2 regions of the Photobacterium sp. WH77 genome follow, and region 2 is predicted to be linked to the other one. Evidence: riboswitches for the same ligand, from Rfam matches in the RefSeq annotation. Region 2 holds a riboswitch; the other holds the start of a gene.
The links. Region 2 has a riboswitch for lysine ahead of lysC (lysine-sensitive aspartokinase 3). Riboswitches for the same ligand answer to the same signal wherever they lie in the genome.
Positions count from the first base shown of each region.

Region 1: it holds a riboswitch for lysine, as region 2 does, so the genes downstream of both, L6J37_RS03385 (Na+/H+ antiporter NhaC family protein) here and lysC (lysine-sensitive aspartokinase 3) in region 2, are expected to answer to the same signal.

Region 1 covers NZ_JAKLTE010000002.1:205,428-216,986, forward strand. The annotation lists gene L6J37_RS03370 (YcgL domain-containing protein) at 166-447, shown strand; gene L6J37_RS03375 (lytic murein transglycosylase) at 464-1,435, shown strand; gene L6J37_RS03380 (H-NS family histone-like protein) at 1,544-1,936, opposite strand; lysine riboswitch at 2,311-2,490, shown strand; gene L6J37_RS03385 (Na+/H+ antiporter NhaC family protein) at 2,596-4,182, shown strand; gene L6J37_RS03390 (thymidine kinase) at 4,370-4,972, shown strand; gene hisIE (bifunctional phosphoribosyl-AMP cyclohydrolase/phosphoribosyl-ATP diphosphatase HisIE) at 5,057-5,689, opposite strand; gene hisF (imidazole glycerol phosphate synthase subunit HisF) at 5,686-6,459, opposite strand; gene hisA (1-(5-phosphoribosyl)-5-[(5-phosphoribosylamino)methylideneamino]imidazole-4-carboxamide isomerase) at 6,473-7,207, opposite strand; gene hisH (imidazole glycerol phosphate synthase subunit HisH) at 7,225-7,857, opposite strand; gene hisB (bifunctional histidinol-phosphatase/imidazoleglycerol-phosphate dehydratase HisB) at 7,857-8,927, opposite strand; gene hisC (histidinol-phosphate transaminase) at 8,945-10,000, opposite strand; gene hisD (histidinol dehydrogenase) at 10,002-11,318, opposite strand; gene hisG (ATP phosphoribosyltransferase) at 11,324-11,559, opposite strand, start outside.
Region 2 covers NZ_JAKLTE010000005.1:17,830-29,388, reverse strand. The annotation lists gene L6J37_RS06590 (LysR family transcriptional regulator) at 104-1,018, shown strand; gene L6J37_RS06585 (single-stranded DNA-binding protein) at 1,100-1,639, opposite strand; gene uvrA (excinuclease ABC subunit UvrA) at 1,892-4,741, shown strand; gene L6J37_RS06575 (PglL family O-oligosaccharyltransferase) at 4,812-6,599, shown strand; gene L6J37_RS06570 (pyridoxal-phosphate-dependent aminotransferase family protein) at 6,671-7,789, opposite strand; lysine riboswitch at 8,046-8,227, shown strand; gene lysC (lysine-sensitive aspartokinase 3) at 8,331-9,710, shown strand; gene L6J37_RS06560 (hypothetical protein) at 10,009-11,262, shown strand; gene L6J37_RS06555 (hypothetical protein) at 11,420-11,557, opposite strand; gene L6J37_RS06550 (hypothetical protein) at 11,554-11,559, opposite strand, start outside.

The sequences.
Region 1 (11,559 bases), on a different contig from region 2:
AGGCAGGTCTCAGCAAGTTCTCCTTGTCAGAGTTCGGTATAAAGTTTAAATGATAGCCACAATGGTGAACGCAGAACGCAGAGGAACCCTGATCCTGATTCGGGGTGGAATGTTTTCTGCTTTTTGTGGTCAGATAATGGTGATTGGTAACCTGCAGGTCAGCTCATGTTTTGTGCAATTTATAAAAGCTCTAAAAAAGAAAACACCTATTTATATATCAATACCAAAGATGATTTTTCAGATGTACCTGAAGCCTTATTGAGCACTTTTGGTACACCTCAGTTTGTTATGGTGCTAAAACTGAGTAATGAGAGGAAGTTAGCGTTGGCGGATATCAATAAGGTACGGGAGTTGCTCTCTACCCAGGGTTATTACCTGCAAATTCCGCCTCCTGTGACTAACCTTCTAGACGAATACAAAGCAAATAAGTCAGAAAATAATACATGACGATGAAAGGGTGGATATGCGTAAGCAATGGGTAGCTGTCTTTGTGTCCTTAGGACTAGGCCTTGCATCACCGATAGTATCGGCTGATGAAAGTTTTGATAATTATGTCTCCGGGCTAAAACAAGAAGCACGTGAGAAGGGGATAGATGATTCGATTCTTGAGTCCGCCTTCGCTGATGTCACATTCATTGAACGTGCAGTTAAAGCTGATAAAAATCAGCCAGAAAAGAAGTTAACACTGGATGAATATTTACCTAAAGCTGTTCCCCAGTGGAAAATTGAACAGGCGAATAAGTATTATCAGCAGCATAAAACGGCACTGGAGCGAATCGGGCGTCAGTATGGTGTTCAGCCCAGGTTCATCGTGGCATTGTGGGGCGTGGAAAGTAATTTTGGTCGCTTAACCGGCTCGTATAATGTCATTGAAGCGTTGACGACGCTTGCTTATGAAGGTCGCCGTGAAGCCTTCTTCCGTGAGCAGGTCATGGCGGCTTTAACTATTTTACAGCAAGGCCATATTAGTGCAGCGGATATGAAAGGCTCCTGGGCCGGTGCCATGGGGCAGCCTCAGTTTATGCCGACCTCATACCTGACCTTTGCTGTTGACGGAAATGGCGACGATAAAGCTGATATCTGGAAAACGGAAGATGATGTTTTTGCTTCTGCGGCCAACTACCTGAGTAAATCAGGTTGGGATGACAAATACACATGGGGACGCCAGGTACGTATTCCTGATAGGTTGAGCGACACCCTGAAAGGTGTGGAATCCCAAAAGATGAAAACGTTGTCTGAGTGGGATCAACTGGGTGTGCGCCGTTTGAATGGCACTGCACTACCTAAGGTAGATATCAATGCATGGCTGGTGCAACCAGACGATAATCATGGCAGAGCTTACTTAGTGTACGGTAATTACCAAACATTACTGAAATGGAACCGGTCGCATTATTTTGCGTTAGCCGTCAGTACACTGGCAGACAGTATTCGGTAGCTGCGGATTTAGCTGAACAAAAAACGATATGCGTTATTAATTGCGAATAATAAAAAACCCGGCAGCAATGCCGGGTTTTTTGATCTGGTCTTGATCAACCTTGTTTGATCAAAGCTTGAAGTCGTCCAGAGATTTACCTTCATCCAGTGCTTTTTTAAGAGCGCTTGGCGTGCGGCCTTGGCCTGTCCAGGTTTTCTCTTCACCGTTTTCATCGATGAACTTGTATTTAGGCGGGCGAGCTGCACGCTTGGTTTTTGCTTTACCAATGTTTGCCATCAGTTCTTCAGGATCAATACCATCAGCCAGTAGCATATCTCGGTATTGCTTCAGTTTTTCTTCGCGCTCTTTTTCTTTCGCGATTTCTTCCGCTTCTGATTCTTCACGTTCATCAACCACGGTCTGAAGTTTTTCCAGGGCTTCTTTCAGTTGCTCCAGTGAATATTCACGAGCAAGTGCACGAAGACTACGAAGGTTTAATAGCGCTTTCATTGCATCAGACATTTCAAATTTCCTGTTGGCGTTATACTAATTATTAGTGAATCACTTTATATCTGCAATAGTAATACTTTTTAAACCCAACTGCCAAATAAAATTGTTAGTTTGCATTATTAATCAGGCGGTTTTTTATACTTGAACTTTATCTTTGAACAATGAAAGGCGGCACCATTCGTTTTTTTGCTTGTTAATAAAATGGGGGAGTACGAATATTTTAACTTGCTGTAATGCTAATAATTTCATATTCATTTACAGTGCGTTTTGGGCGCAAATGTAAGTAAATACAGAAGATTAGTGCAGTAGTATTAACTCAAAGTAGCAGATATTGGCTTTCTGTAGTTGCAAATCAGATAACAAAAAGTAGAATACGCGATTCCTTGACTAAGGGTAGAGGTGCATTATCTATCAGTAACTGGCGGGAGGTGACCCCGAGGAACGTCAGTGAAAGGAGCTAATGCCGAAGTAAGGCTGGTCTGTCAAATCACCTTGCTGGGGTTGTCACTGAAAGGGACAACACTGCCATAGTAACTTACAATTAACTATGGAGCGCTACTGTGGGGTCGGGAGGGGCATCAGTCTCTTTCCTATATCGCTTCCCATCACGGTTGACATCGGTACCGTGTTTAACAGTAGATCTCCAACCACGATCGGTTGTAGTAGAGATCATGAACCTAGTAGATTTTTCCCAATCCTCCATTTCCATTTTACCGCCACTCGTGGCGTTAAGCCTTGCTATTCTTACTCGACGAGTGCTTCTCTCGCTGGGTATTGGCATTTTGATCGGTGCGTTATTGCTGACTGATTTCAGTATGTTCAATACTGTCTCTTATTTGAGAAACAAAATTGAAGGGCTGTTTATAGATGGTGACAGCATCAATACCTGGAATATGAGTATTGTTGCTTTCTTGCTTTTATTAGGCATGACCACAGCATTACTGACGCTCTCTGGCGGTACGCGTGCTTTTGCACAATGGGCGCAAACTAAGATTAAAAGTAAACGCGGTGCAAAACTTTTAGCGGCTTTTCTTGGCGTGTTTATTTTTGTTGATGATTATTTCAACAGCTTGGCGGTTGGTTCGATTTCCCGGCCAGTCACCGACCGCTTTTATGTTTCCCGCTCAAAACTGGCTTATATTCTGGACTCCACTGCCGCACCTATGTGTGTACTGATGCCTGCATCCAGTTGGGGGGCATATATCATTACAGTGGTGGGGGGTATTTTGGTTTCACATGGTGTGACTGAATATTCTGCGTTGAGCGCCTTCATGCAACTGGCTCCTATGAATTTTTACGCTGTGTTCGCGCTGCTGATGGTATTTGTTGTTGCCTGGTTCCAATTAGATGTTGGTTTGATGAAGAAGCATGAAGTTCAGGCCAGTCATGCTCGCGGGTTTGACAATGAAGAAGTTCATGCCGAAGCCAAAGATTTGAATGACGAACTTGAAATAGAAGAAAGTGAAAATGGAAAAGTGGGCGATCTCATTATTCCTATTCTGGTACTGGTGGCAGCCACATTATTCTTCATGATCTACACCGGTAATCAGAGTTTGCAGGCTGACGGTAAACCGTTTTCTATTCTTGGCGCATTTGAGTCTACCGATGTTGGGGCCTCTTTGTGTTACGGCGGTCTGCTGGGGTTATTATCGGCACTGGTTGCCGTTGGACGCCAGGCTATTCCGGTAAAGCACATTGCGCATGCTTTATGGATTGGTGCGAAATCCATGTTCGGTGCCATTCTTATTCTGTTTTTTGCCTGGACAATCGGTAGCATAATCAGCGATATGGCAACAGGTAAATTCCTGTCGACTTTGGTTCAGGGCAATATTAACCCTGTCTGGTTGCCTGTGATTCTGTTTCTGCTGGCCGGTATTATGGCTTTCTCGACCGGTACGTCCTGGGGCACCTTTGGTATTATGTTGTCGATAGCCGGTGATCTGGCTGCGGCAACTGACATCAGCCTGATTCTGCCTATGCTCAGTGCGGTACTGGCTGGTTCTGTTTTTGGCGATCACTGTTCACCTATTTCAGACACCACCATATTGTCTTCAACGGGGGCACGCTGTAATCACATTGACCATGTGTCGACACAGTTGCCTTACGCATTGTCCGTTGCACTTGTTTCTGCAGTAGGCTTTACCGTGTTAGGGATGACAGAATCTCTGGCGGTGTCTTTTGTGGCTGCGACAGTCGCTTTCTTACTGGTTTGTGTATCCCTTGCCTGGATTGCCAAACGCCCGCTGAAAGGCGCGTAAGAGCAGCTTAGCTATCGTAGAAAGATGGCACTGAACCGGCTTAGTCTGCACTGAGCCGGTTTTTTTATCTCTGTGTACAGTAATTCATCGTAAAGTGGTCTCACCGCATGAAGCCGGGAGCCAGACTTCCAATTCGCATTCTTCTTCGGTAGCATCTTGCGATATTCAGAGTGATGCGGAAAGCCTGATGGCGCAAATGTATTTTTATTACTCGGCGATGAATGCCGGGAAGTCGACGACGCTGTTGCAGTCGTCTTTTAACTATCGTGAACGCGGCATGTCGCCGGTAATTTTTACCGCAGCCATTGATAACCGGTTTGGTCAGGGTAAGGTCAGTTCCAGAATTGGTCTGTCTGAAGAGGCTGAACTGTATAGCCCGGAAGATAACCTGTGGGATAAGCTGTCTCAGATGAACAGCTTGTCACGAGTGGATTGCGTGTTAATGGATGAATGCCAGTTCCTGACGAAAGATCAGGTTCACCAGTTGACTGAAGTGGTCGATAAACTGGATATTCCTGTGCTTTGCTATGGCTTGCGTACCGATTTTCGTGGTGAGCTGTTTGAAGGTAGTCAGTACCTGCTGGCCTGGGCCGATAAACTGGTCGAACTGAAAACCGTTTGTCATTGCGGCCGAAAAGCGAACATGGTGATTCGCCATGATGCGTCAGGTAAAGCCATTGCAGATGGCGATCAGGTTGAAATCGGTGGTAATGACAGATACGTATCGGTTTGCCGGAAGCATTATAAAGAAGCGATGGATCAAGCTCGTCAGGCGGCGAAAAGCGCCTGATAAAGCCAACGTAATAATTAATGAAAACAAAATATAAAAGGAAGCTGCTGAAGCTTCCTTTTTTAATGAGGCTTGTCGCGGACTTTAGCCTTTGTGCCTTTCCTGTAGTTTGGCAATCACATCAGACAGGCTCAGACCCTGATCCTGAAGCAACACTATCAGGTGATACATCAGGTCGGCTGATTCGGAAATTACCTCCTCTTTGTCACCCGCCGTTGCCGCAAGCGCGACTTCAACGCCTTCTTCGCCCACCTTCTGCGAAATCCGCTTGGTGCCACGAGCGTAAAGGCTGGCGGTGTAAGAGGACTCAGGATCGGCGCCTTTGCGGGCTGCCAGCACTTGCTCCAGTCGGTGAAGAAACACCAGATCGGGGGCGGTGGCAGTGTCTCCGCTGTCTGTGCTGCCCTTGTCGAAACAGGTGGTTGTACCGAGATGGCAGGTGGGGCCAACAGGCTCGGCGCTGACCAGGAGGGTATCCTGATCACAGTCGAGCTGAATTTGTTTGAGTTGCAGCACATTGCTGGATGTCTCGCCTTTAGTCCAAAGACGTTGTTTGCTGCGTGACCAGAAAGTCACCTGCCGGGTATCCAGCGTTTTGCTGAGGGCTTCATCATTCATGTAGCCCAGCATCAGTACCTGGCCGCTGCGGCTGTCCTGCACTACGGCGGGGACCAGACCGTCGACCTTGTCCCAATTAATTTCACTGCTCAGGCTCATAGTCGGATCTCCACCTGTTGTTGTTTGAGGTATTGCTTGAGTTCGCCAATGTTAATGATTTGCTTGTGGAAAACCGAAGCGGCGAGGGCGCCGTCAACTCCGGCGATAGTAAAGGCATCGGCAAAATGCGCCATTTCACCGGCGCCGCCGGAGGCAATAAGCGGCACTTTGCAAATGTCACGAACCAGATTCAGCTGAGTCAGATCATAGCCCTGACGAACACCATCCTGGTTCATCATGTTCAATACGATTTCACCTGCCCCGCGGCGCTGCACTTCCTCAATCCAGTCAGCGGTTTGCCACTGGGTGACCTGGGTGCGGCTTTCATCACCGGTGAACTGGTAAACCTGATACTGACCGGTTTTGGCATCAAAGTAAGAATCGATACCCACCACAATACACTGCACACCGAATTTATCTGCCAGCTCAGTGATCAGCGCAGGGTTGGCTAACGCCGGCGAATTGATAGAAATTTTATCCGCGCCAAATTGCAGTATTTGCTGGGCATCGTCGGCTGATTTAATACCGCCCGCGACACAGAACGGAATATCGATGACTTCAGCGACACGTTCGACCCAGCTTTTGTCAACGACACGGCCATCGCTGGACGCTGTGATATCGTAGAAAACTAACTCATCGGCCCCTTCTTCCGCGTAGCGTTTTGCCAGCGGAACGATGTCACCGATAATTTCGTGATTTCGGAACTGGACACCCTTAACGACCTGGCCGTCACGGACATCCAGGCAGGGAATAATGCGTTTTGCTAACATGTCAGGCTCCTTGTCACTCGTTCCAGCAGGCAAATGCCTGCTCTGCGGTAAATTTACCGTCCAGCAGGGCACGGCCGACAATCACGCCGGCAACGCCTGAGCCTTTCAGTGCAGCAATGTCATCCAGTGATCCGATACCGCCGGATGACTGGAACTGAACGTCTGGGTATTGCGCACATAAGTCGCGGTACAAATCGACATTAGAGCCAGCCAGCGTGCCGTCGCGGGAGATATCCGTACACAGAACATGTTTAAGGCCCACGGTGCGGAAGTCTTCAATCAGGGCTTCAATGGTGACGCCTGAATCTTCCTGCCAGCCGGAGACGGCCACTTTGCGCTGGCCGTTGTCATCGATGTTGACGTCCAGCGCCAGTACGATGCGCTCCGGGCCGTATTTTTCCATCCAAGCCTTAACAACTTCCGGTTGTTTAACCGCGGTTGAACCAATCACAACACGCTGCGCGCCGGCATTCAGTAAGTCGGCAACATCTTGCTCGCTGCGAACGCCGCCTCCAATCTGGATATTGGCAGGCGTGCTGGCCAGCAGGGCACGGATTAAATCGAGCTGGCGAGCAGAGGTGTCTTTCGCGCCGGTCAGATCAACCAGGTGCAGCCAGTCAGCCCCTGCCTGATGATACAGCGCAAACTGTTCTGCGGGGTTTACTTTATACTCGGTTACCTGACCGTAATCGCCCTGAAACAGGCGGACGACCTGGCCATCTATTAAATCGAGTGCGGGAATAATCATAACCAGTCCTTGTCGTCCTACATATCGAGAAAGTTTTGAATCAGTTGTGCACCGGTTTTACCGGAACGTTCAGGGTGAAACTGCACACCGTAGTAATTACCGCTTTGCACTGCGGCAGTAAATGGCTGGCCGTATTCACAGCTGGCTATCGTTCTGCCTTGCTCGGTGTTAAACGCCGGCATGGCGTAGCTGTGGACGAAATAGAAATAACTGCCAGCAGGGATGCCGTTAAATAATGGGTGGCCCTCTTCCGGAGTAATGGTATTCCATCCCATGTGCGGTAAGGGCAGCTCACCGGTGCGCATTTTCTGCACCGGTGCCGGACAAAGCTTCAGACAGGGCACGCGTTCTGTACCATTCAGGCCTTGTTCTTCTGAGTAGTCACCCAGCAGCTGCATGCCCAGACAGATACCCAGCAAGGGTTTGTCGACCTGGCTTACCAGTGTGATTAGGTCGCGCTCGGCCAGGTTTTTCATAGCCTCGCTGGCGGTCCCTACACCGGGCAGGAAGAGTTTATCTGCCGCCAGTACAATCTCAGGATCCCGGCTGACGGTCACTTGATAACCCAAACGCTCAATGGCAAATCGCACGGATGACACGTTGGCGCACCCTGTATCAATGATGACAACTTTCTGAGTTGAATCAGTCATTACAGCACCCCTTTACTGCTCGGCAGCTCGTTGCCTTCCACTTTAATGGCCTGGCGCAAGGTACGGCCAAAGGCTTTAAACAGGCTTTCAACGATGTGGTGATCGTTGTTGCCATCGGAAGAAAGGTGCAGCGTGCAGGCCAGTGTATCGGTCAGGGAGCGGAAGAAGTGCGGGACCATTTCCGTTGACAGATCACCGACGTTTTCACGGCTGAACTTGGCATCGAATTTCAGATAGGGGCGGCCGGATAAGTCCAGCGCACACTGAGCCAGGCATTCGTCCATTGGCAGACTGAAGCCAAAGCGGCCGATGCCGCGTTTGTCGCCCAGCGCTTCTTTCAGCGCCTGGCCCAGTGCCAGTGCGGTGTCTTCCACACTGTGGTGGTCATCAATGTGCAGGTCGCCATCCACTGTCAGGATGAGCTGGAAGCCGCCGTGAGTCGCAATCTGATCCAGCATGTGATCGAAAAAGCCCAGACCGGTCTGAATCACGTTGCCGCCGGACTGATCCAGATTGACCTTCACTCTGATGTCGGTTTCTTTGGTCTTGCGGACCACTTCGGCAATGCGGGGACGGGTGGTGAGATCGGCCACTATCTGCTGCCAGTTCAGGCTTTCACGCTGGTACTGGATACCCCGGATAGCCATGTTGCCGGCCAGTTGCAGATCGGTCTGGCGATCGCCGATAACCGCAGAGGTGGCAAAATCGACACGGCCTTGTTGCAGGTAGTCTTTGACCAGGCCGAGCTTGGGCTTGCGGCAACTGCAGTTGTCGTGTTCAAAATGCGGGCAGATCAGCACATCATCGAAGCGAACTCCCTGAGACTCGAAAATGGCCATCATCATATTGTGCGGAGCATCAAAGTCAGCCTGCGGGTAACTGTCTGTGCCCAGTCCGTCCTGATTGGTCACCATGACCAGTTTATAGCCTGCATCCTGCAGTTTTAGCAGGGCAGGGATGACGAAGGGCTCCAGCTCAAGTTTGTCCAGCCGATCGACCTGGAAGTCTACCGGCGGTTCGGCAATCAAAGTGCCGTCGCGATCAATAAAGAGAATTTTTTCCTTGCTCACAATAGAATCCTTCCAAATTACGAAATCTTTTCCAGCTGAGTGCGGATGAAGGCCAGGGTCTTCTCGCATTCATCCCGGCTGCCAATACTGATACGGATACAGTTCTCGATCGGAGAGCGGCGCAGAATAATGCCGTTATCCCACAGGGCTTTGAACATGGCATCACCGTCAGGAAAACGTACCAGCAGATAGTTACCATAGCCGTCGTATACCGTCACACCCGGTAACATACCCAGTCCAGCTTGCAGGTAAGCCCGGTTTGCGCTCAGATCGAGCACCTGAAATTTGGTTCTGGCCAGACCGGCGGGCGACAGTGCCTGAACCGCAATATCCGCCACAGGGATAGGTACCGGGTAAGGCGCTATCACTTTCAGCAGCAAATCAATCACCACTGAGTTGGCCAGTGTGAAGCCACAACGCAGGCCAGCCAGGGCAAAGGCTTTAGACAGGGTACGCAGGATCACCAGGTTCGGGAACTGTGCCAGCAAATCAACCGTGGAAGCTTCCGGACAGAAATCGATATAGGCTTCGTCCATCACCACCAGGGCTTTGTCTTGCGTCATGTTCAGCAGCGTAATAATGTCATCACGGCGAATGAGGTTGCCGGTCGGGTTGTTAGGGCTGCAGACAAAGACCAGTTTGACGCCGTCCAGGTTATCGGCAATCGAAGGTAAATCCAGCTGCCAGTCAGCGGTCAGCGGTACCTGCTTGACCCCCACATCAAAGGTCTCGGCACTGATGCTGTACATGCCGTAAGTCGGCGGGCAGTAAAGAATGCTGTCTTGCTTAGGCTCACAGAAAGTGCGGACCAGCAACTCAATGCCTTCGTCAGCCCCACGCGAAGTCAGCACCTGGGATTTATCGACACGCGCATAATCGGCATAGGCCTGAATCAGCGCTTCTGGCTGGCAGGAGCTGTAGCGGTTCAGGCGGTCACACTGAATCTTGTATTCATTGACGAACGGCGACTCGTTGGCATTCAGCCAGATGTCACCACTGCCGCCAAGGCGGCGGGCAGACTGGTATGGCGTGAGTTCGCGAACGGTTTTACGAGCCAGTAATTCAGGGTTCATCTTAAGCCTCTTTCAACGTCGATGAGCGTGATTGTTTGATTTTTTCTACCCGGATGCTGACGGCACGGCGGTGTGCGTCCAGACCTTCTGCGGTTGCCATGGTTTCCACCGTCGGCGCCAGTTCCAGCAGACCATCGGCACTGAGCTCCTGCACCGTCATACGCTTGGTAAAGTCGGCCAGACCCAGGCTGGAATACGTTTTGGTATAACCATAAGTAGGCAATACGTGGTTGGTGCCTGAGGCGTAATCGCCTACGGATTCCGGCGACCAGTGCCCCAGGAAAATCGAGCCGGCGTTATCCAGCAGAGGCACTAAATCACGCGGGTTACGGGTCTGAACAATCAGATGCTCAGGTCCGTAGTGATTTGAGATAGACACGCACTGAGTGATGCTGTCGGCAATGATCATCAGGCTCGAGCCGAGTGCCTGGCGGGCAATATCGGCACGGGACAAACTGCTGAGCTGTTTTGCAATGGCGTCAGCGACGCGGTCGGCAATACTTGGCTCAGGGGTAACCAGCACAACCTGTGAATCTGGTCCGTGCTCAGCCTGACTGAGCAAATCAGCAGCGATAAAATCCGGATCAGCGCCACTGTCGGCAATGACCATGACTTCAGACGGGCCGGCAGGCATGTCAATGGCGGCGCCATTAAAATCATTGCTGACCTGACGTTTGGCCTCGGTAACAAACGCATTACCGGGGCCGAAAATTTTGTCGACTCTGGATACTGATTCGGTGCCGTATGCCATGGCGGCGACAGCCTGCGCACCACCGGCATTGTAGACATCGGTAATGCCGCACAGTTGGGCGACATACAGAATCTCATCGGCGATAGGCGGGGGCGAACAAAGCACCACACGCCGGCATCCGGCAATTTGTGCCGGCACGCCCAGCATCAACACAGTCGACGGTAAGGGGGCGCTGCCTCCCGGAATGTACAGACCCACGGCATTAATGGGCCGGGTGACCTGCTCACAGATAACACCGGGTTGTGTTTCAACCTGCAGTGGCTTGGTTTTTTGCGCTTTATGGAACTTGGCGATGTTGGCGTATGCCTGTTGCAGTGCCTGTTTCATGTCCTCAGACAGTCTGTCAGCGGCGGCCTGAATCTCTTCCTGGCTGACTTTGATTGATTCCGGGCGGACTTTATCGAATTTTTCTGCCAGCTCCAGCAAGGCCTCATCACCGCGTTCGCGAACATCTGTAATGATGTCTTTGACAATTGCCGTCACATTCTCGCCTGCTGTGATGGCCGGGCGTTGCAGTAATGATTCACGCTGCTGTTCACTCAGAGATTGCCATACAACCGTCTTCATGGTGCTTACTCCATCATTTTCTCAATTGGCAGAACGAGAATTGAGCTGGCGCCCAGCGCTTTCAGTTGTTCCATGGTTTCCCAGAACAGATTTTCTGAGCTGACAAGGTGAACGGCGACGCGGCTTTTGTCGTGAGACAGCGGCAGTACGGTAGGGTCTTCCGCGCCAGGCAGTAAGGCTGTCACTTGTTCCAGGCACTCAGTCGGTGCGTGCAGCATGATGTATTTCGACTCTTTGGCCT
Region 2 (11,559 bases):
ACTGGAAAATACCATCGGCTCTCAAACACTGCAGTGCTCAGACCGACACTTTCCTTACTTGGCTCACCGCCCAGGCAGCATGCACCCCACAAAGCGGAGAGATATGGACTGGATCACCTGCACCAAAAGTTTTGTCGCCGTGGTTGAGCAGGGCTCACTGGCTCAGGCCGCAAGCGCTCTCAACACCTCAAGTTCAGCCTTGTCCAAGCGGCTGTCATGGTTAGAAAAACAGCTTGGTGTTCAGCTTCTTAAACGCACGACACGTAACCTGACAGTCACAGACGCCGGCAAGGTGTTTTATCGGCGCAGTGTCCATTTACTTGATGACTGGCACCAGATACTGGCTGAAACCACCTCCACCTACGGCGAAGTTCAGGGTGTGCTGCGCATCGGCGCCCCGCTGGCGACAGGCAGCCGGGTACTGGTTCATTATCTGGCCGAGTTTTTACAGACCTATCCCAATATTCAGGTAGAGCTGCACACTGTGACTCCGGGCCAGTTGCCGGATCTCAACCTGGATGTTTTTATCAGCCGCGAACTGACTGATTTTAATTCCACCAGTTATATTGCCACCAAACTCTTTAGTTTTCAGGCTGGCTTCTATGCCTCACCCAGTTACCTGGAAGACAGGCCCGCCATCGAAACCCCGGAGCAACTGGCGCTGCATAACTGCCTGTTATTCGGCAGTCATGGCCATGAGCAAGAGCATGTCTTTGAAAGTAACCGTCGCCTGCGTTTGCGGGGCAATTTTACCACCCAGAACCCGGAAGCCCTGGTCGCCGCTGCGGTAGCTGGAATGGGGTTAATTCTGGTAGGTGAGAATACGGTAAAACGCGAGCTCAGCAATGGTTTGCTGATCCCTGTCTTACCTGATCTGAAACAGCCGTTAAATGCTGCCTACGCCTACTACCCTAAGCTCAACTACAACCATACCAAAACCAAGCTGTTTATTGATTTTATTAAACAAAAAGCCTCACCCGGACACACGCATCAGTCAGCCAATCCCCACTCTCTGTGATCAGCATCGTGCGGTGACTGGGTATCAGGCAATAAAAAAGCAGCGTTGAACGCTGCTTTTTTAACAACCGTCTGGAAAGGATCAGAACGGAATATCGTCGTCAAAATCCATTGGCGGCTCATTGTACTGAGGCTGCGGTTGCTTAGACGCAGGCTGCTGCTGAGGCGCATAGTTTTGCTGTTGCTGTTGCTGTTGAGCCGGTTGCTGAGGTTGTCCCCAACCGCCCTGCTGCTGCTGGCCGCCCATTGGCGCGCCCTGACCGCCACCCTGACGACCACCCAGCATTTGCATCACACCGTTGAAGCCTTGAACAACCACTTCGGTCGTGAAGCGGTCCTGACCGCTTTGATCCTGCCACTTACGGGTTTGCAACTGACCTTCAATGTAAACCTGAGACCCTTTACGCAAGTACTCACCAGCCACTTCAGCCAGCTTGCCGAACAACGCAACACGGTGCCATTCTGTTTTTTCACGCTGTTCACCGGTGGCTTTATCACGCCAGCTTTCAGAAGTCGCGATGGTGATATTTGCGACTGCACCGCCGTTCGGCATATAACGGATTTCAGGATCTTGTCCTAAGTTACCCACCAGGATCACTTTATTTACGCCACGACTGGCCATAGTTCACTCCAGGTTTTCGCTGTTGAGGCTGCCAATCCTGACACCCTTCGCTCATTCAAAGTTTATACTTAATCGCCGAGTTTAACATGGGCTGCCCTCCGAGTCATAGGGCTACGTCATGCTTCCCATGTCTTGATCGGACGCATAAAAGACGATCAAAGCACTGTGTTTTTGTACAGTCAAGTCTTTTAAGCCCCTCAGGGCTATGCAATAATGCCAATCCTATTTATTCAAGCGCTGATGACTGCAACTATGGATAAGATCGAAGTCAGGGGTGCGCGCACCCACAACCTTAAAAACATTAACCTGACTATCCCCCGGGATAAGCTGATTGTTATCACAGGTTTATCAGGTTCCGGTAAGTCTTCTCTGGCATTCGACACCCTGTATGCCGAAGGTCAGCGCCGTTACGTCGAATCACTGTCGGCCTACGCACGCCAGTTTCTGTCGCTGATGGAAAAACCGGACGTCGACCATATTGAAGGCCTGTCGCCTGCCATCTCGATTGAACAAAAATCGACCTCACACAACCCGCGTTCGACGGTCGGTACTATTACCGAAATCTATGACTACCTGCGCTTGCTGTATGCCCGTGTCGGCGAACCACGCTGCCCGACTCACGATGTGCCCCTCGCCGCGCAAACCGTCAGCCAGATGGTCGACAAAGTGCTGACACTGCCGGAAGGCAGCAAGCTGATGCTGCTGGCTCCTATCGTCAAGGAGCGTAAGGGCGAGCACCTGAAAACCTTAGCCAACCTGTCGGCGCAAGGCTATATCCGGGCCCGGATAGACGGTGAAGTCTGCGATCTGTCCGATCCGCCGACGCTGGAATTACACAAAAAGCACACCATAGAAGTGGTGGTGGATCGCTTTAAAGTGCGTAATGATCTTCAGCAGCGGCTGGCTGAATCGTTTGAAACCGCGCTGGATCTGTCAGGCGGCACAGTGGTCGTCAGCGCCATGGATGACGATAACATGGCCGAACTGATTTTCTCGGCCAACTTCGCCTGCCCGCATTGCGGCTACAGCATGCGTGAGCTGGAACCGCGCCTGTTTTCCTTCAATAACCCGGCCGGTGCCTGCGGCACATGCGACGGACTGGGGGTACAACAGTATTTCGATCCGTCCCGCGTGATTCAGAACAGTGAACTCAGCTTGTCCGGCGGTGCCATCCGGGGCTGGGACAAACGCAATTACTACTACTTTCAGATGCTGACTTCACTGGCTGAACATTACGATTTTGATGTTGAATCACCGTTCAGCAGTCTGCCGAAGAAAGTACAAAACGTATTGCTGCAGGGCTCAGGCACCACAAATATTGAGTTTAAATACATTAATGATCGCGGCGATGTGACAGTTCGCCGTCACCCGTTTGAAGGCATTCTGAATAACATGGAACGCCGCTACCGGGAAACCGAGTCCAATGCTGTACGCGAAGATCTGGTGAAGTATATCTCCACCAAGCCTTGTGCCAGCTGTCACGGTTCGCGTCTGCGTGAAGAAGCACGTCATGTCTTTATCGACAGTACCAACCTGCCGGCCATCAGTGAAATGAGCATCAGCCAGGCGCTGACCTTCTTTTCCGAGCTGACACTGGAAGGACAGCGTGCGCAGATTGCCGATAAAATCCTCAAAGAAATCAATGACAGGCTGACCTTCCTGGTCAATGTGGGCCTCAACTATCTCAACCTGTCCCGCAGTGCAGAAACATTGTCGGGCGGTGAAGCTCAGCGCATCCGCCTGGCCAGCCAGATTGGCGCTGGACTGGTCGGCGTTATGTATGTGCTCGATGAGCCTTCCATCGGCCTCCACCAGCGTGATAACGAACGCCTGCTGAGCACCCTGACCCGGCTGCGCGATCTGGGTAACACCGTACTGGTGGTCGAACACGACGAAGATGCGATCCGCAGTGCGGATTACATCATAGATATCGGCCCGGGCGCCGGTGTTCACGGCGGGCAGATCATCGCCGAAGGCACCATGGAAGATATTCTGAATTCGGAAGATTCCCTGACCGGCCAATACCTGAGCGGCAAAAAACAAATTGAAGTGCCTGTTGAACGTGTTCCTGTCGATCCGGCAAAAACGGTTCAGCTAACAGGCGCCACGGGCAATAACCTGAAAACAGTCGATGTGTCGATTCCGGTTGGTTTGCTGACCTGTGTGACCGGGGTATCCGGCTCAGGCAAGTCAACCCTGATCAACGATACTTTCTTCAAGATTGCTCACCATAGACTCAATGGGGCCACTACAGGCGAGCCGTCCCCTTATGACGATATTCAGGGGCTGGAGCACTTCGATAAAGTCATCGACATCGATCAGAGCCCGATAGGCCGAACGCCGCGTTCCAACCCGGCGACGTACACAGGCATTTTCACCCCCATCAGGGAGCTGTTCTCGGGCACTCAGGAGTCTCGCTCACGGGGCTATAAACCAGGCCGCTTCAGCTTCAACGTCAAAGGCGGCCGCTGTGAAGCCTGTCAGGGCGATGGGGTGATCAAAGTTGAAATGCACTTCCTGCCCGATGTTTACGTGCCCTGTGATAACTGTAAGGGTAAACGCTACAATCGTGAGACTCTGGAAGTGAAATACAAAGGCCAGTCAATTGATGAAGTGCTGGAAATGACAGTGGAAGATGCGCGGGTATTTTTTGATCCTGTACCAGCCATTGCCCGAAAACTGCAAACCCTGATGGATGTCGGACTATCCTATATCCGCCTGGGACAAGCAGCGACCACGCTGTCTGGCGGCGAAGCGCAGCGGGTGAAACTGGCACGCGAGCTGTCCAAACGCGATACAGGTAAAACCCTGTATATTCTCGATGAACCGACAACGGGCTTGCACTTCCATGATATCCAGCAGTTGCTGAGTGTACTGCACCGACTGCGTGATCACGGCAATACCATAGTGGTGATTGAGCATAACCTGGACGTCATTAAAACCGCAGATTGGATCATTGATCTGGGGCCGGAAGGCGGCAGCGGTGGCGGTGAGATCATTGCGACAGGCACACCGGAACAGGTTGCCGAAGTCGCCGGTTCGCATACGGCCCGCTTCCTAAAACCCCTGCTGCCCGCATTAACGGCAAAGCAGCAGGCATAATTACACTCATGCACTCTGTCAGGCTGAATTCAGCCTGACTTTTTGTCTATTTGCCGAGGGACCGGACACCGTGACCGTCATTCAATTAAGGGGCACCAGACTGGCCGCTGCCACCATCAGTAAACCACTGACGCGACCTTTTATTCTGGCGCTGACTTTTCTGTTTCTGCTGTCGATGCATTATTTTCAGCATAATCAGGGAGGAGCCGGACTGGAACTACCCTTTAATGTCAGTAGCTGGATTCCCTTCAGCTTTGCCATTGCTATTGGCCTGCTGGAGATCAGCCGACAGAAAGTATTGCGTTATTCACGCCTGACGCTGGTTCTCTTATGTTGCTGCGTCACGCTGTCTGTCCCCATGTTCTTCCCGGAAGCGCGACCAGAAGTCGCCGTCAACCGAATCATTACCCTCTGGGCTGGCTGGTTGTTTTTTGTGGCGCTGCAGCAGTTTGCTTTCAGCCAGACACAGCGCCAGCAAATACTCTGGCTGCTTTTAAAAGCGGTCTGGCTGCAAGCCGCGCTGGCCTGGTATCAGTTTCTGTGGATCTCGCCGGACAATGGCATCGGCTATAACACGGATCTCAACCGGCCCTACGGGATTTTTCAGCAACCCAACGTAATGGCCAGCTTCCTGGCCACCGGGCTCGTTCTTTCGGCTTACCTGCTGGCACGGCAGCCGATGGTTCAGGGCCGCTGGACGCTCTCCCACCTCGGTCTTCAGTTAACGCCTGTCGCTGTGATCCCCATGCTGTTCGTGCTCAGCTCACGAACCGGCTGGATTGCCAGTGTGGCGGGGGTTTTGCTTATCCTGCCCTACCTGATACAGTTTGCCGCCCGGGTACAATGGCGAGTATGGCTGATGATGCTGGTCATGGGATTAAGCGTGACCTGGAACCTGACCAGCAGCCTGAACTGGAATCCGCAGCCGGGCAGAGTGTCGCTGGAAAGTGCCCGCTCAGTGATCTACCCGCAAGCGCTGGACATGTTCCTGCACTCACCGGCCACGGGCGTCGGCTATGGTAATTTTGAACCCGCTTATCTGATGCAGACAGCGCAAGCGCATCAGGCCGATCCTGAAACGCCCCATGGGTTACCCGGGCTGGATCATCCCCATAACGAGTTACTTTTCTGGGCCAGTGAAGGGGGTATTTTACCTGTACTGGCACTGCTGATTGCGGCAGCGGCGGTGCTGGCTAAAATTCGCCGCGCACCGGCCAACACTCAGCTGGCTCTGGTCGCGCTCCTGTTTCCAATAACACTGCATACCCAGCTTGAATACCCCTTTTACCACTCCCTGATCCACTGGATTATTTTTGTGTTTCTGATCTATTGGGTTGATGCCCTGAGTGCGAAATACTTCAAACAAACACTGCGATTTTATAAGCCCTTCAGAATCAGCGCCATGCTTTTGCCTGTTGTCGTCAGCCTCTTTATGGCCACCACCTTATATTCAGGCGCCATGCTGACCCGCTTTGAATCATCCACGCCACCCGATTTAACCGCCCTGGATAAGGTCAATAACACCTGGGCCTGGCGCAACCGGTTTGAATGGGATCTTTATCAGACCCAGTTGAAAATGGGCATTCAGCAGGATAATCCTGCGTTGCTGACAAGCTTTATCCATTGGGCTGACCATAAAGCCAAAGAGCTGCCAAGGCCCATTCTGTATCAGTTTCTGATCAAAGCTCATCAGGCATTGGCAAACACTTATCAAGCTGAACAGGTTCGCGAAGAGGCCCGGTATCTTTTCCCGGGTATGGATTTCAGCGATGAAGCGTTACCGCAGTTTTCCAAGCCAAAAACCGTAACCCCCTCGCCGCAGATAGCACAGGCTGAAGGGCAAGCAGACAAAGACTGAAAACAAGAACTGAAGACTTCCCCAAAAAAAAAGCGGCTGCCCGGGCAGCCGCATCTTTTCCTTGCTGATAATTATTTCAGCACCTCTTCCAGCGCCTTCAGGCACAGAGCGATATTCTCTTTACGTGCACCGTATCCCATCAGTCCAATGCGCCATGCTTTTCCGGCCAGAGCCCCCAGGCCGGCTCCGATTTCCAGGTTATACTCTTCCAGCAGAGTCTGACGCACTTTCGCATCATCGGCCCCGTCAGGGATAAAAACAGCATTGAGTTGCGGCAAGCGGCTTTTCTCATCCACCACAAAGCGGATCCCCATAGCTTCCAGGCCATCGCGCAGTAACTCGTGCATCTCGGCATGGCGCTGCCACGCATTTTCCAGCCCTTCATGTTGTAAACGAACCAGTGCTTCGTGCAGCGCATACAAGCTATTGACAGGGGCTGTATGGTGATAGCTGCGCTTACCTTCACCACTCCAGTAGGCCAGCACCAGGCTTTGATCCAGAAACCAGCTCTGAACCGGTGTCTTACGTTGCTGAATTTTCTCCACGGCCCGCGGCGAAAAGGTCAGCGGAGACAGGCCCGGTACACAGGACAAACACTTCTGACTGCCTGAGTACACGGCATCCAGTTGCCATTCATCAACCTTCAGCGGCACCCCGCCCAATGAGGTTACCGCATCAACAATGGTCAGGCAGTCATGGTCACGGGCTAAACGGGATAAGGTTTCAGCATCGCTCAGTGCACCGGTTGAGGTTTCCGCATGCACAAAAGCCAGTATTTTCGCATCCGGATGGGCTTTGAGTGCGGCTTCAACGGCTTGCGGATCAACCGGCTCTCCCCATTCATTATCCACCAGCACAGCTTCACCGCCGCAGCGCACAACATTTTCCCGCATCCGCTCGCCAAATACCCCGTTACGGCAGACGATCACCTTCTCGCCCGGCTCAACCAGATTGACAAAACAGGCTTCCATTCCTGCACTGCCCGGCGCAGATACCGCTATAGTAAATGGGTTGGTAGTCTGAAATGCATACTGAAGCAATTGCTTAAGCTCATCCATCATTCCAATGAACAGTGGGTCAAGATGACCGACAGTCGGGCGGCTGAGCGCCTGCAACACCTGCGGATAAATGTCCGACGGACCGGGTCCCATCAGTATGCGTTGAGGTGGGTAAAAACTGTGAATTGTCATAAGGCTTCTCCATCTGCACAGACACATAAGTTACTTATAATTCAGTGCATTAGTTATTGTTGGCAACAGTCGCTTTTACAGGGCATTCCTAGCGAGCATAACAGAACCACCCGTACCTGAAACCAGGCAGGCAAATTTATGCAAAGTCAGTAACAATCTTGACACAGAAAAATGCATTCAAGCATTGACAAAGCCCCCCCTCTCATATTCAATAAGGGCAATTTTTGTTCACCCTGAGAAAGCTCATTTTTCAGGTGAAAACGGAAGAGGCGCGTTATCCAGGTATCTATGCGGCGGGGCCCCACCCCAAAGCACCATAGAGAGGGGGAGCAACGCCGAGATACGGTGAGACAGGGGGCTTGCCGTATCGGCTTTGAAGGTTGAATCCTTCTGGCTGTCACCTGCATCATCCAGTGCAGGTGGAGAGCTTCTGGTAGCAGCAGTCTTAGTACGTCTCGCCTAATGGCTCTTCTGACACTCAAGTCGGAAAGATTCCCCAAATTTTGCCCCATGTTTACGCTTTGTTAAGTGGGAGATCACATTGAGCCCTGTAATTTCTTCTTCAGCGTTGAACGCTGAAATCACAGTCGCAAAATTTGGCGGCACTAGTGTGGCTGATTTCGTTGCAATGAGCCGTAGTGCTAAGATAGTTATCAATAATCCGACAACCAAACTGGTGTTGATCAGTGCGTGTTCCGGTGTGACTAATATTTTAGTCGAACTGGCCAACGGCGTGGCCGATGCCGGGCACCGACATAACCTGATGGAGCGCCTTCGCGCCATTCACCACAGCGTGCTGGCGGATTTACAGCAGCCTGAACAGGTTGCGGGTAACATTGATGAACTGCTCGATCAGGTCGCCGAACTTGCCATAAAAGCCGCAGAACATAAATCGGCTGAGCTGACAGATCAACTGGTTGCCAACGGTGAATTGCTGTCTACCCATCTGTTTACGCAAATCATGTGTGAGATGGGTGCTGACGCATTGCGCTACGATATCCGGGAAGTGCTGCGTACTGACAGCCGCTTTGGTAAAGCCAGCCCTGAACAGGAAATGATTCGTCAACTGACAGAGGAAAAGCTATTACCTCTGCTGCAGGATAAGATTATCGTTTCTCAGGGTTTCATCGGTAGTGATGAGCAAGGTCGCACCACAACACTTGGCCGCGGTGGCAGTGATTACAGTGCCGCCCTTATGGCTGAGGCGGTGAGTGCCGGCACATTGGAAATCTGGACTGACGTCCCAGGCATGTACACCACAGATCCGCGTATTGCGCCCAAAGCCACGCCAATCAAAGAAATCAGCTTCAGCGAAGCCTCTGAGATGGCCAATTTTGGCGCCAAGATCTTGCATCCATCGACATTGATCCCGGCCGTTCGCCGTCAGATCCCTGTGTTTGTTGGATCGTCCAGGGCACCAGAGCAAGGCGGCACCTGGATCCGTAAATCCGTTACTGAAGCACCGCTGTTCCGTGCGCTGGCACTGCGCTCGAACCAGACCCTGATCACCCTGACCAGCCTGAACATGTTTCATGCTTATGGTTTCCTGGCCGAAGTCTTCCGGATTCTGGCTGAGCATAAGGTCTCTGTTGATCTGATTTCTACCTCTGAAGTCAGCGTGTCTTTGACCATGGATCAGACCGATACAGGCGGCGGCGCACCCACGCTGCCTCCGGGGGCGCATGCCGCGCTCAGTGAGCTGTGTCGCGTTGAGATTGAACAGGATCTGTGCCTGATTTCGCTGATTGGTAACCGCATGAGTCAGACTGCCGGTTCAGTGAGTACCGTGTTCGATTCGCTGGACGAGTACAAGCTGCGTATGATTTGCTACGGTGCCAGCCCGCACAACCTGTGCTTCCTGGTTAAAACCGAACATGCCATGCCTATTGCTCAGAATCTGCACCGTAAGATTTTTGAGTAATTTCACGTCCCGTTCCGGTAAAAAAGGCGCTCATTGAGGGCCTTTTTTTTCGCAATAAGGTATTGTATTTTAAGGTAATTAGCTTTAATGATGACCACATGTTGGCCACATCTTCATTTGTTAATTTCAATTTAATATCTTCCAATTCATTATCGTGAGACAGTTAAAAAGCAACCGCATACTACACAGGGCTATAACTGGCTTTCAGCATGGCAAAGAAATGATAGACTATGCTATATGTTTTGTTACGCTGCTAATTTGATTAACTTAAATAAACCATAATGCGTCGGGATGATTTATGGAAAATGTAAAGAATAGAGTAAGTAAAATTTTTCCGTATAAAAACATTGTTTTTTGGTTGTCTTTTTTCCTCTTTTTTATTTTGGTTTCGCTTTCAATATTAATAGCTAACAATTCAGAGAGTCTACCTCCTTTATTGGAGAAGTTTACTAAAACATACAACGCTCCTTTAAGTTTATTTAATATCCTTTTACCCTTATTTATCAGTAGTTATATATCAGTAAAAACATCTCAACCATCTAAATTAGAATTGGAAACATTCAAAAACAAAATAATAAGGGACGAGTTCAATGATAAAGAGCGGCACTTTATAAACACTTTTGGCAGCATATCAAAAAACTACAGTTTTTCATTTGTATTGCAGGATGATTTGCCTGTGATATTTACAACTATTTATGAAGGTGATCGACTAATTGAGAAGGGTAAGTTTTCTATAAAAAAAGACTTAACATCTCAGTTAAAGCATTACTTCGATTGTACGGAAAGAATTTTAGAAGGTTATATAGATGTATGTAATGAGGAGTTATCAAAAAACAATTCCAATATAAATGTAATTGAAAACTATACACTTCAGTTACTGAGTAACTTACATAATGAGTTGAAATTTTTGCATCATAACTTAGGTGTTAGATTTTTATCTCTGAATGATGCTTCAATAAGCATGTATCAAAGTGCATTCTTTGAAACGCTACACCTTATCGATTTTATTGGAGATGACTTTAAAGAATTAAGTGATGAGATAGTTAATAGGGAGTCATCAAGCACAGAAAACTCACAGAGTGATATTATAAGTTTGTTCGAGGCAGCAAATTCTATTGCAAAAAAACATATGGGCACTGTCGGTGAGGTAAATTACGACTCTTTTTACAGTAGCATACATGTTCGTCATTTCCTTAAGTATAGTCAAGGTGGTGCTTTATATGCTCTAGCACGTGAAATACTTGAAGGAATAATTGAAAATCTCAAATTAAAAACAGCTGAGTTACAATTTATAGAAGAAGATGATGAACTACCTAAAGTTTCATTTTTTCTTAAAGAAAGGAATGTAATCCTCAGTATTAGCTTCTCTAAGGTAGATGAAAGAAATATGGAAATAACAGCACAGTCAAGCACTGAAAAACTCTCATCCTTAGTTAGCTTTATTGATGATGAAAACAGAATGTTTAAATTTGGCGATGACGTAGGTGAGACATTCATATCAAAATGCAACAGTTTAATTAGATCACACCTAGGCGAATCAATGATTGATTAATAAATGCCAGTTAAAAGGAAAGTCGCCATTAATTTAATGGCGGACTTAACCTTATTTTATCTTCCGCTTTACCGTCGCATTCTTCGCTTTCACCACCCGGCCACCTTTGGCGAAGCGGTAGCCTTTCTTCAGTGTGCCATTACTTTTCAGTCCTGTCTTAGCCATGCTTTTTCCCCAGTTGTACGTTCGTTTCCAGTATTGTTAGCCGCTTGTCCTGCTTGTACAGCACGATGAGCAGCGCGATCATGGTGGGCGGTAAGCCCATTGCTGTCAGTTGTTGCAGTATTTCTATCAAGT